Regions from separate parts of the Nonomuraea sp. NPDC050540 genome, predicted to be linked through region 3. Evidence: riboswitches for the same ligand, from Rfam matches in the RefSeq annotation. Region 3 holds a riboswitch; each other region holds the start of a gene.

Region 1 (3,263 bases), on a different contig from region 3:
AGCGCAGGTAGCGCTCGCGGTGCACGAGCCCGTTGCGGACCAGCGAGGTGCCGAGCACGACCGTGCGCTCGGCCGGGCCGGGCGAGCGCAGGGGCTGCGCGCGCAGCCAGCCGAAGTCGTGGCAGATGAGGTCGATGCCGCGCTCGCGCACGGCGCCGGCGAGGTCGTCCTTGACGGGCAGCGCGGTGAACACCGCGGTGCTGGAGGCGGCCAGCCTGAGCGCCGCCGCCGTCCCGAGGACCCTGCGCGGCAGTCCCGCCTTGTGCCTGGCCCTCAGCAGCGCCCGATACGGCCCCGCGGCCAGCAGCTCAAGCAGCCGGAGCGTGGCCAGCCCGTCGTCCACGATGACGATGCGGCCCGGCCGCGAGGTCAGCCAGCGCAGCTGCACCCGCCCGGAGAAGGCGTCACCGACCACCTGGACCGGTCGCGGCATCTCCTCGCTCGGCCTGGCCAGCTCGAGCCCGTCGGGCAGGTCGAGCCCGGCCAGCTCGCGGCGCGTGGCCACGAGTGCGCGCTGACGCGCCCTCGGCACGATGACCGTGCGCTCACCGAGCAGCCCGGCGTGGTGGGCCTCGACGGCGCAGAGCATCTGGAGCGGCGATTCCACCCAAGCCCATTGCTTCTTCACGACGGGTTCAAGCTAGCCCGGTCGCCTTAAGCCGCAGGGAACGCCATATGAACAATGGGTCGCATGAACTCGCTGCTGCTCAACACCGACGGTGTGCAGATCCCGCAGCTCGGCTTCGGCGTCTGGCAGGTGCCCGACGACGAGGCCGAACGCGCGGTCGCCACCGCGTTTCAGGCGGGATACCGCCATATCGACACCGCCAGGCTCTACTACAACGAGGAAGGGGTGGGCCGCGCCTTCCGGGAGTCGGGGCTGCCACGGGAGAAGGTGTTCATCACGACCAAGCTCTGGAACGCCGACCACGGCCGCGCCGAGGAGGCCTTCGAGGAGAGCCTGGCCCGTCTGGGCCTCGACTACGTCGACCTCTATCTCATCCACTGGCCGGTTCCAGATCAGGACAAATACCTCCAGGCATGGAAGTCCCTGGAAAAGATCTACCGAAACGGCCGGGCGCGCGCGATCGGCGTATCGAACTTCGGCGTGGAGCACCTCACCAGGCTCATCGACGAGGCCGAGATCACCCCCTCGATCAACCAGATCGAACTGCACCCGAACTTCCCCCAGATCGAACTGCGCGCCTTCCACGAGGCCAACGGAATCCTCACCGAGGCGTGGAGCCCGCTGGGCCAGGGCAAGGGCCTGCTGAACGACCCCGCCCTCGCCACATTGGCCGGAAAACACGGCAAATCACCCGCGCAGATCGTGCTCCGCTGGCACATCCAGCTCGGCAACGTGGTGATCCCCAAGTCGGTCACGCCGGCGCGGATCAGGGAGAACATCCAGGTCTTCGGCTTCACGCTCGACCCGGAGGACATGGCTGCCATAGGAGCCCTCAACAACGGCACCCGTCTGGGACCTGATCCGGCAAATTTTAACTGGATGGGATGACCGGCTGGTGCGGCCTTTTGGCCGCACCAAGCCTTGGATGGTCATTTATGAGTTTGTAATCCCCTTGCCCCATGTATTACCTTCAGGTCATCCAAGGCATACGTCCGGGCTACCCGTTCGTTGCCAGACCATCGCACACACATCACAGGCTTTGCCTGTGACCGCTGAATCCGCACCCTCGCGGAACCGGGGACCCAGGTCCTTTGGGGTGAATCGGCGCCACGCGCCGTAGGGCAGCTTCCATGCCCGAACCCGTCAGCTAACCCGGTAAGCGGCATGGAAGCAAGGAGTCACCCCACCCGATGGCGAAGCATCGTCTTACCCGTGCCCCCAAGATCGACCTCACCCGCGCCGCTCTCGGCGTGACCATCGCCGCCACCGCGGCGTTCGCGACACACCCCGCCCAGGCCGAGACGCACGCCGCGTCCGCCGCCGCCAAGGGCGTCCCGGAAACCGTCGTCCAGGCCGAGCCCGGCAAGAAGGCCGGCAGCGACCGGCCCAAGCCCACGGCGGCCCAGGTCCTCGCGCTGGCCAAGAAGCAGATCGGCACCCGCGAGGACTCCAGGGGCGGCGGCACCAAGTTCCAGAAGTGGTACATGTCCTCCCCCCGCGCCGCCGAGACCGTCAAGCGCGACGGCGGCAACCGCCAGGCCTACCTGAACGCCGCATGGTGCGCCATGTTCGTCAGCTGGGTCGGCGAAGAGACCGGCGCCCGCACCACCGTCGGCTGGGACGCCTACACCGTCACCCACGCCAAGTGGTTCAAGAACAACAACCGATGGGGCACCGGCGCGAAGCCCGGAGCCGTCGTCTTCTTCTCGTGGAGCGGCAGCAAGAGCCTCGACTCCATCAACCACGTCGGGTTCGTCATCAAGGACAACGGCAACGGCACCATCACCACCGTCGAGGGCAACACCGGCAACGGCAAGGTCGAGGAGCGCATCCGCCCCGCCTCCCAGGTCGTCGGCTACGGCTACCCCGACTACTCGGCTTAACTTCCCCTTCCCCCCACTCTCCCTCCCAGGAACGGCGCGCCCCCTCCCCCCGGGCGCGCCGTTCCCATGTCCGGCACCACCCCGCGAACCTCCGGCACCCTCCCCACCCCACCGCCACACTCCCCCGCTGCTCCCGCGCACCCCTTCACCCGCCGCCACCCCCGCCCCGCCCCGACACCCCCTCGCCCCGCCCCCGCGCACACCCACCCCGCCCTGACACGCCCCGCCCCGCGCACCCCTTCACCCGCCGCCACCCCCGCCCCGCCCCGACACCCCCTCGCCCCGCCCCCGCGCACCCCTCACCCGCCGCCGCCCCGTCGTCGCGTACCCCCATCCCGCCCTCACACCCCGTGGGCCCGTCCCACTCCCACGCACCCCTCACCTGCGCCGACTCCATCCGTGCGCGCCCCGATCCGCCAGCCCCTCCCACGGCCACGCCATCCCGCGAACCTCCGGCCATACAACCCGGCTCCCAGCCCACGCTCCCCCGGGACCTCAAGTCCCACCCCGGCGTTGTCTCATGACCGGGGAGGGAGTGGGCGGGTTAGGGTGACGGTGATCACGTTTGGAGGGGTCATGGGATGGACCGCAGCGGACATCGGCGACCTGTCAGGCCTGGCGGCCGTGGTGACGGGAGCCAACAGCGGCGTCGGGATGATCGCCGCGGGTGAGCTGGCCAGGCGCGGGGCCACCACCGTCCTGGCCTGCCGGGACGTCGCCAAGGGCGAGGCCGCCGCCCAGCTGATGAAGAA
Region 2 (3,263 bases), on a different contig from region 3:
CCCGCCCGTGCTCGCCCGACGCGTGCGCGGCCAGCCGGGTCTCCAGCAGCGCGATCCCGTCGAGCACGTGCGCGGCCTGCTCCAGGGCGGCCTGCCCGGCGCCGGTGGGCCGTACGCCGCGTGGCAGGCGGTGGAACAGCAGCACCCCCGACCGGCGCTCCAGCGCGGCGATCTGCCGGGAGACGGCCGGCTGGGTCATGGACAGCGCCTCGGCGGCCGCCGAGAACGACCCGAGCCGTCCCACCTCTGACAGCACCTTCAGCGACCAGACGTCAAGCATGCATGGAGCTTATGTCTTTCATGCCGAACCCGCAGTGGTGCGCATGGATCGCTCGCTGCACGATCGGACCCATGGATACCTGGATTCTCTCCGCGCTGCCCGAGGCTCCCGCCCGCGTTCTCGACGCCGGTTGCGGCGACGGCGCGCTGGCCGGTGCGCTGATCGCGAGCGGCCACGACGTCACCGCCATCGACCTCGACCCGGCCGCGGCGCTCGCGGCGGGCGTGCCCGCCAAGCGCGCCGACCTGACCGTCTACGAGGACGACCCGTTCGACGTCATCGTGCTGTCACTGTCGCTGCACCACATGCATCCGCTGGAGGCCGCACTCGACCGGGCGGCCGCGCTGCTGAGGCCGGGCGGGCTGCTCGTGGTGGACGAGTTCGCCTGGGACTGGGCCGACGAGGCCGCCGCCACCTGGTTCTACGACGCCGGAACCCTGCTCGGCCGCTTCGACGGGCCCGAGCGCGACCCGATGACCCGCTGGCGCGAGGCGCACGTCGATCACTCGCCCGCGGAGGACATGCTCGACGCCATCGCCGCCCGGTTCGAGATCCGGCGGAGGCGGCGCGTGCCGTACCTGTTCCGCTATCTCGGCGGCGAGCACGCCGCGCGGCTGAAGGAGATCGAAGAGGTACGGCACACGCCGACGGGCTTCCGGCTGACCGCTGTGACGCGTGTGACAGGAGGGGCGGATGGGACCTGACTCACCCCTGGAGCTCCAAGTGTGAGGAGGGTCACATTTGAGTAACGGGACCCCGCTGTCCAGCAGGAGTTCCCGTCCTGACAAGGTCCTTTATCTGATCTTTACAACTTTGCCGGGACTTTGCCGGGTCATGAACCCGGGAGTACGTTCTGGCGTCGCGGCGAACAAGCCATGGCGCCGCGAACCGGCATCGGCCCCGTCCGGGCTCGATGAGGACCCATAGAGATCCGCCGGTCGCCCCCGTATGACCAGGGGCCGCGACCTGCCGAGTCCGTGCAGCCAGGAGGCACGGAGCCGGGGAACCACCGATCCCATTCCCCCGGGATCAAGGGGTGAATCGGCGCGTTCAGCGTGCCGTAGGGCGACTTCCAGGCCCGAATCCGTCAGCTAACCCGGTAGGCGTTCGTGGAAGAACCAAGGAGAAATCCTGTCTACCTCCCTGCACAACCCCCGTCTTGTTCTCGGTGGCGCGGCGCTCGCCATGACCGTGACGGCCGGAGGGTTCGCCCTCCATGCCCCGGCGGCCCAGGCGCGTACCACGGCCAAGACCACCACCTCGGCCAAGACGGCGACGCAGTCGACGACTGCCCGGCAGAAGAGCAAGGCCCGCAAGGCCGTCTCCGCGGCAAGGGCGCAGATCGGCGACCCGTACCGCTACGGTGGAACGGGACCCGGCGCCTTCGACTGCTCCGGTCTCGTCCAGTTCGCCTGGAAGAAGGCCGGAGTCAAGATCCCCCGCGTGACGCACAGCCAGTACGCGCGCATCAAGAAGAAGATCTCGTGGAAGTCTCTACAGCCGGGTGACCTGCTGTTCTTCCGCGGTCGAGGCCACGTCGGCATGTACGTCGGCAACGGCAAGATGGTCCACTCGCCGAGTTCCGGCAAGCGGGTGCGCATCGAGCGGCTCAGCGGATGGCGCAAGTCGTCCTTCGCGGGAGCCGTCCGGCCCGGTCTGTAGTCGCCCGGTCCGAAAGGCCCCGTCCCCTCCCGGGACGGGGCCTTCGCGCGTCCGGCTACCATCGGGGCCGTGGTCGTGAGCCGTCGCGCCGCGCTCGCGGCCCTCCTGGTCCTCACGCTGGGCTGCGCCCCCGAACGGGCGCCCGATGCGGAAGCGGACCTTCAGCGGCGCGCCGAGCGGGCGGCGGTGCGCGTCGCGGCGATCCTCGGCCAGCGGGTACGGCCCAGCGTCGAACTCGCCGAGGACGCCGCACACGCGGCGCGGACCGCCGGCGTGGGCTCGGTCGAGGGGCTGGCCGCGATCGCCCACGACGGCAGGGTCATCGTGATCCCGGAGAACTACGCCAAACTCACCCCCACCGGACGCGACGTCGTCCTCGCCCACGAGCTCACCCACGTCGCCGCCGGCACCGCCGGACTGCCCGCCTGGCTGTACGAGGGGTTCGCCGACTACGTGGCCTACAAGGACGCGGGCCTGGCCGTGCCCGTGGCGGCGGCCGAACTCGCCACCGAGGTACGGGCCGGACGGGTGCCAGGGAAACTGCCCGGGGCGGACGCGTTCGCGCCCGGGGCCGCGCGGCTGGCACAGTCCTACCAGGAGGCCTGGCTGGCGTGTCGCTTCCTGGCCGCGCGCTTCGGCGAGGACAGGCTGGTGAGGCTCTACCGCGACGCGCGGCGGCTGGGCGTGGAGCGGGCCCTGCCCCTGCCGTCCGGCGAGCTCGTCGCCGGATGGCGCGCCTATCTACGGGAGGAACTCGAGTGACCGATCAGCGGGACAAGGCCCCCGCGCGGGTACACCGGCAGGCCGGGATCGCCGCCGTCGCGCTCGGCGCCGTCGTGGTCGCGGTCGCCGCGTTCACCACGCCCTGGCGGGCGCTGCCGCCGGGAGCGCCCCGGGTCGCCCCCGATCCGGCCCGCGACTTCTCCGCCGCCGAGATCGCCAGGTCGCAGGCGTTCGACGCGGCCACCAGCGTGCCGTCGTACCTGTCGTTCGGTCTCACGATCCTGTTCGCCGGGCTGCTGGTCGCCACGCCGCTCGGCGCGAAGGTCCTCGGGCGGCTCAAGGGCCCGTGGTGGGTGCGGGTCGTGCTGGGCGTGCTGCTGCTCACCGTGCTGGTCGAGGTCGTGCGCTGGCCGCTCGGCATGTGGTTCGAGGTACGGCTGCGCGAGTTCGGCCTGTCCACGCAGGACTGGGCGGGCTGGAGCGGCGACCGGCTGAAGAACATCGCGGTCAGGGTCGTGCTGCTGTCCATCATGATCGTGGCGCTGGTGGGCCTGGCGCGCAGGTTCCGGCGCTGGTGGGTGCCCGCCGCCGTGGGCGC
Region 3 (3,263 bases):
CTGGGCGTACTGCTGCCCGGACGGGGCCTGCTGGCCGTAGCCGGGCTGCTGCTGACCGTAGCCAGGTTGCGAGCCGGGCTGCTGACCGTACTGAGGCTGCTGGCCGTAGCCGGGCTGCTGCTGACCGTAACCCGGCTGGGAGCCGGGCTGCTGGCCGTAACCGGGCTGCTGGCCGTACTCGGGCTGCTGCTGGCCGTAGCCGGGCTGCGACTGGGCCTGCTGGCCGTAACCGGGCTGCTGGCCATAGCCAGGCTGCTGCTGGCCGTAACCGGGCTGGGAGCCCGGCTGCTGGCCGTACTCGGGCTGCTGCTGGGCCTGCTGGCCGTAACCAGGCTGCTGGCCGTAACCCGGCTGCGAGCCGGGCTGCTGGCCGTACTGAGGCTGCTGCTGACCGTATCCCTGCTGCTGGCCGTACTGGGGCTGCTGACCGTAACCCGGCTGGGAGCCGGACTGCTGTCCGTATCCCTGCTGGCCGTAGGGGTCGCCGTCTTGGCGGTAACCCACGACGGTCACGTCCGGGTCGGGCTCGCCCTGTGCGTGGCCCGCGTTGTGCTGTCCGTATTCGGGAGTCCCGGAGTTGTCGCCGGGGTCGTCCTGTGGATACGGCGGCTGTCCGGTGCTCACCGTGTCACCTCGCTTCGAGTGTGCATGTGGCACATGTCAGGACACATGCCTTCGCTGCCCAACGTATCGACATAGGTATCTACAATCACCTTTCCCTTTGGTCGAGGTCCGAGTCAAACGACGGCAGGTGGAGCAGCATCCTGGTGTTGCCCAGGGTGTTGGGCTTGACGTGCTCCAAGTCGAGGAACTCGGCTACGCCCTCGTCATAGGAGGCGAGCAGCTCGGCATAGACCTCGGGAGATACCGGCGTGCCCTGGATCGGGCGGAACCCATGCGCGGCGAAGAAATCCACCGCGAATGTCAGGCAGAACACCCGCCCCAGCCCGAGTTCGCGGGCCGTTCCGATCAAAGCGGTAACGATTTGGCCCCCGACCCCGAGACCGCGGGCGTCGGGGTCGACGGCCACGGTGCGAATCTCGGCGAGGTCCTCCCACAACACGTGCAGAGCACCGCATCCGACGACCTGCCCGCCACGCTCAGCCACCCAGAACTCCTGGACGTCCTCGTAAAGAGTGACCGTGGCTTTTTCCAGCAGGCGCGGCCCGGCTCCGGCATAGGTGTCGACCAGGCGCCTGATCGTCCGGACGTCCGGCGTGCGAGCTCGCCGCACGACGACCTCGATGTCGGGTACCGCCCGTTCGGCGACCTGTTCCATGGCACTTCAGAGTACAGACGCAATTACGGCTGCCCCCTATTTGCCCACCTACTTCCTCAACCATCTCATCCAGTGGACGAGCATGCCCGACAACAGCCGTCTCCCCCTCAACCACCAGGCGAATAGCCGGTGACGAGCAATGATTCCCCCGGTGACGCCGAACCTCACGTACGTCCCATGCACCCGCAAAGCGCACATAAAGTCGCTCCAGTACGGCGGAGCACGTGATCCCCCCGTGACGCTTCGGTTGTGAAACCTCAACAGACTTGGCAGTTCTGGTTGAGCACGAACCTGGAGTGCACTAGTGTCCAGCGTCGATGTCACCCGCGTCCTTACGCGCGGCGGCACGCCTAATCCCCTCCCCTGGGGAGCCGGGGACCCGCCAGTGGCCGCAGGCCATCCGGGGTGAATCCGAGCCACGGCTCGGTAGGGCTGCTCCGGCCCGAACCCGTCAGCTAACCCGGTAGGCGGCCACGAGAGGAGCTGGTTGGTGAAGCGCACGCGTAACCGTGAAGGGAAGCCCGCGGGCAAGCATGCCCGCCCTCCCGAACCAGGCATCAAGAAGCGGCTGGTCGTCCTGACGGCGGCCGTAGCCGCGGTGACGTTCACCGTCACGCCTCTCGGTTCCGCAGCCGCCGACCCGAAGCCGTCGCTCAAGCAGCTGTCGGAGCAGGCCGAGAAGCTCCATACGGAGATCGAGACGCTCAGCGAGCAGTTCAACGGCCAGCGCGTGAAGCTCAGGGACGCCCAGAAGGCCGTCGACGCCGCCAAGAAGACGCTGGCCTCCAGTGAGGCCGATCTCGCCACCAAGCGCCAGCGGGCGGGCTTGCTCGCGCAGAGCGAGTACATGATGGGCGGCTTCAGCCGCGCCCTCGCCTTCGCCGCCTCCGACGACCCCGAGCTCTTCCTCGACCGCGCCGCGACCAGTTACGCGCTGGAGCAGCAGCAGGGCGAGGAGGTCAACCAGGTCACCCGCGCCAGGGAACTGGCCGAGAAGGCCCAGTCCGAGGCGAAGACCCGCATCGACAAGGTCACCGAGATCGTCGAGGACCTGGACGCGCGGCGCGACAAGATCGGCAAGCTGGTCAAGAAGGTCGAGAGCGACCTGTTCCAGCGGGCCATCGGCGAGGCCGGGCGGCCGGGCACCCGCGCGGTGCGGGTCAGCCTGCCGATCGCCGGCGCCGGCAAGGCGGCCGAGGCGGCCAGGTGGGCGCTGACCCAGCAGCTCAAGCCGTACGTGTGGGGCGCGGAGGGTCCCAGCTCCTACGACTGCTCCGGCCTGGTCATGGCGGCCTACCAGCGGGTCGGCATCTCGCTGCCGCACTACACCGGCGACCAGTGGACGGCCGGCACCCGCATCTCGCGCGAGGAGCTGCGCCCCGGTGACCTGGTGTTCTTCTACAGCGACCTGCACCACGTCGGCATCTACGTCGGCGGCGGCATGATGGTGCACGCGCCGCAGACCGGCGACGTCGTGCGCCTGGCGTCGATCTCCCGCCGCCCGTGGGCGGGCGCGGTCCGCATCGCGAACTGACCCCGCCGAAGAGACGGAACCAGGACCCCATGCCAGCCAAAACCGACCCCGCCGGTCGAACCGGCGGGGTCGGGTCTCAGCCCTGCTAGATCAGCTGGCGGCGTGCCGCCCAGGCCACCGCCTCGATGGCGGTGGCCACACCGATCCTGTCGCATATCCCTCGCAAACGGCGGCGTACCGTGCGTCCGCTGATCTCCAGCCGGCGCCCTACCCGATCGACCGTGACTCCCTTGGCCAGCTCGGCGAGCAAGGCTAAATCGGCGTGGCTCAGCTCAACGCCCTCGGTGAGCACATCCATCGGGAGCCCTCCCCCCAACAGCAGAACTCGCAGACGTATCGGACCGCGCAACGCGCTCGTCTCGCAGACGGTAAACGCATTCAGGAAAGGTCGTCAAGCTCGACAATTGCCCAGCTTGACCAGCTGTATTGACATGATCAAACCTATGTGAA

The links. A riboswitch is a leader RNA that binds a small molecule or an ion and turns the genes downstream of it on or off. The one in region 3 is predicted to bind cyclic di-AMP.
Region 1: it holds a riboswitch for cyclic di-AMP, as region 3 does, so the genes downstream of both, ACIBI5_RS44005 (CHAP domain-containing protein) here and ACIBI5_RS33720 (NlpC/P60 family protein) in region 3, are expected to answer to the same signal.
Region 2: it holds a riboswitch for cyclic di-AMP, as region 3 does, so the genes downstream of both, ACIBI5_RS11555 (C40 family peptidase) here and ACIBI5_RS33720 (NlpC/P60 family protein) in region 3, are expected to answer to the same signal.

The regions. Positions count from the first base shown of each region.
Region 1 is NZ_JBITHA010000019.1:72,537-75,799, reverse strand. It holds gene ACIBI5_RS44015 (hypothetical protein) at 1-607, opposite strand, end outside; gene ACIBI5_RS44010 (aldo/keto reductase) at 692-1,516, shown strand; cyclic di-AMP (ydaO/yuaA leader) riboswitch at 1,669-1,805, shown strand; gene ACIBI5_RS44005 (CHAP domain-containing protein) at 1,819-2,511, shown strand; gene ACIBI5_RS44000 (oxidoreductase) at 3,088-3,263, shown strand, end outside.
Region 2 is NZ_JBITHA010000003.1:264,070-267,332, forward strand. It holds gene ACIBI5_RS11545 (LysR family transcriptional regulator) at 1-280, opposite strand, end outside; gene ACIBI5_RS11550 (class I SAM-dependent methyltransferase) at 352-984, shown strand; cyclic di-AMP (ydaO/yuaA leader) riboswitch at 1,238-1,401, shown strand; gene ACIBI5_RS11555 (C40 family peptidase) at 1,466-1,942, shown strand; gene ACIBI5_RS11560 (hypothetical protein) at 2,012-2,704, shown strand; gene ACIBI5_RS11565 (M48 family metallopeptidase) at 2,701-3,263, shown strand, end outside.
Region 3 is NZ_JBITHA010000011.1:251,441-254,703, forward strand. It holds gene ACIBI5_RS33710 (RDD family protein) at 1-624, opposite strand, end outside; gene ACIBI5_RS33715 (amino-acid N-acetyltransferase) at 710-1,279, opposite strand; cyclic di-AMP (ydaO/yuaA leader) riboswitch at 1,617-1,764, shown strand; gene ACIBI5_RS33720 (NlpC/P60 family protein) at 1,770-2,813, shown strand; gene ACIBI5_RS33725 (LuxR C-terminal-related transcriptional regulator) at 2,899-3,111, opposite strand.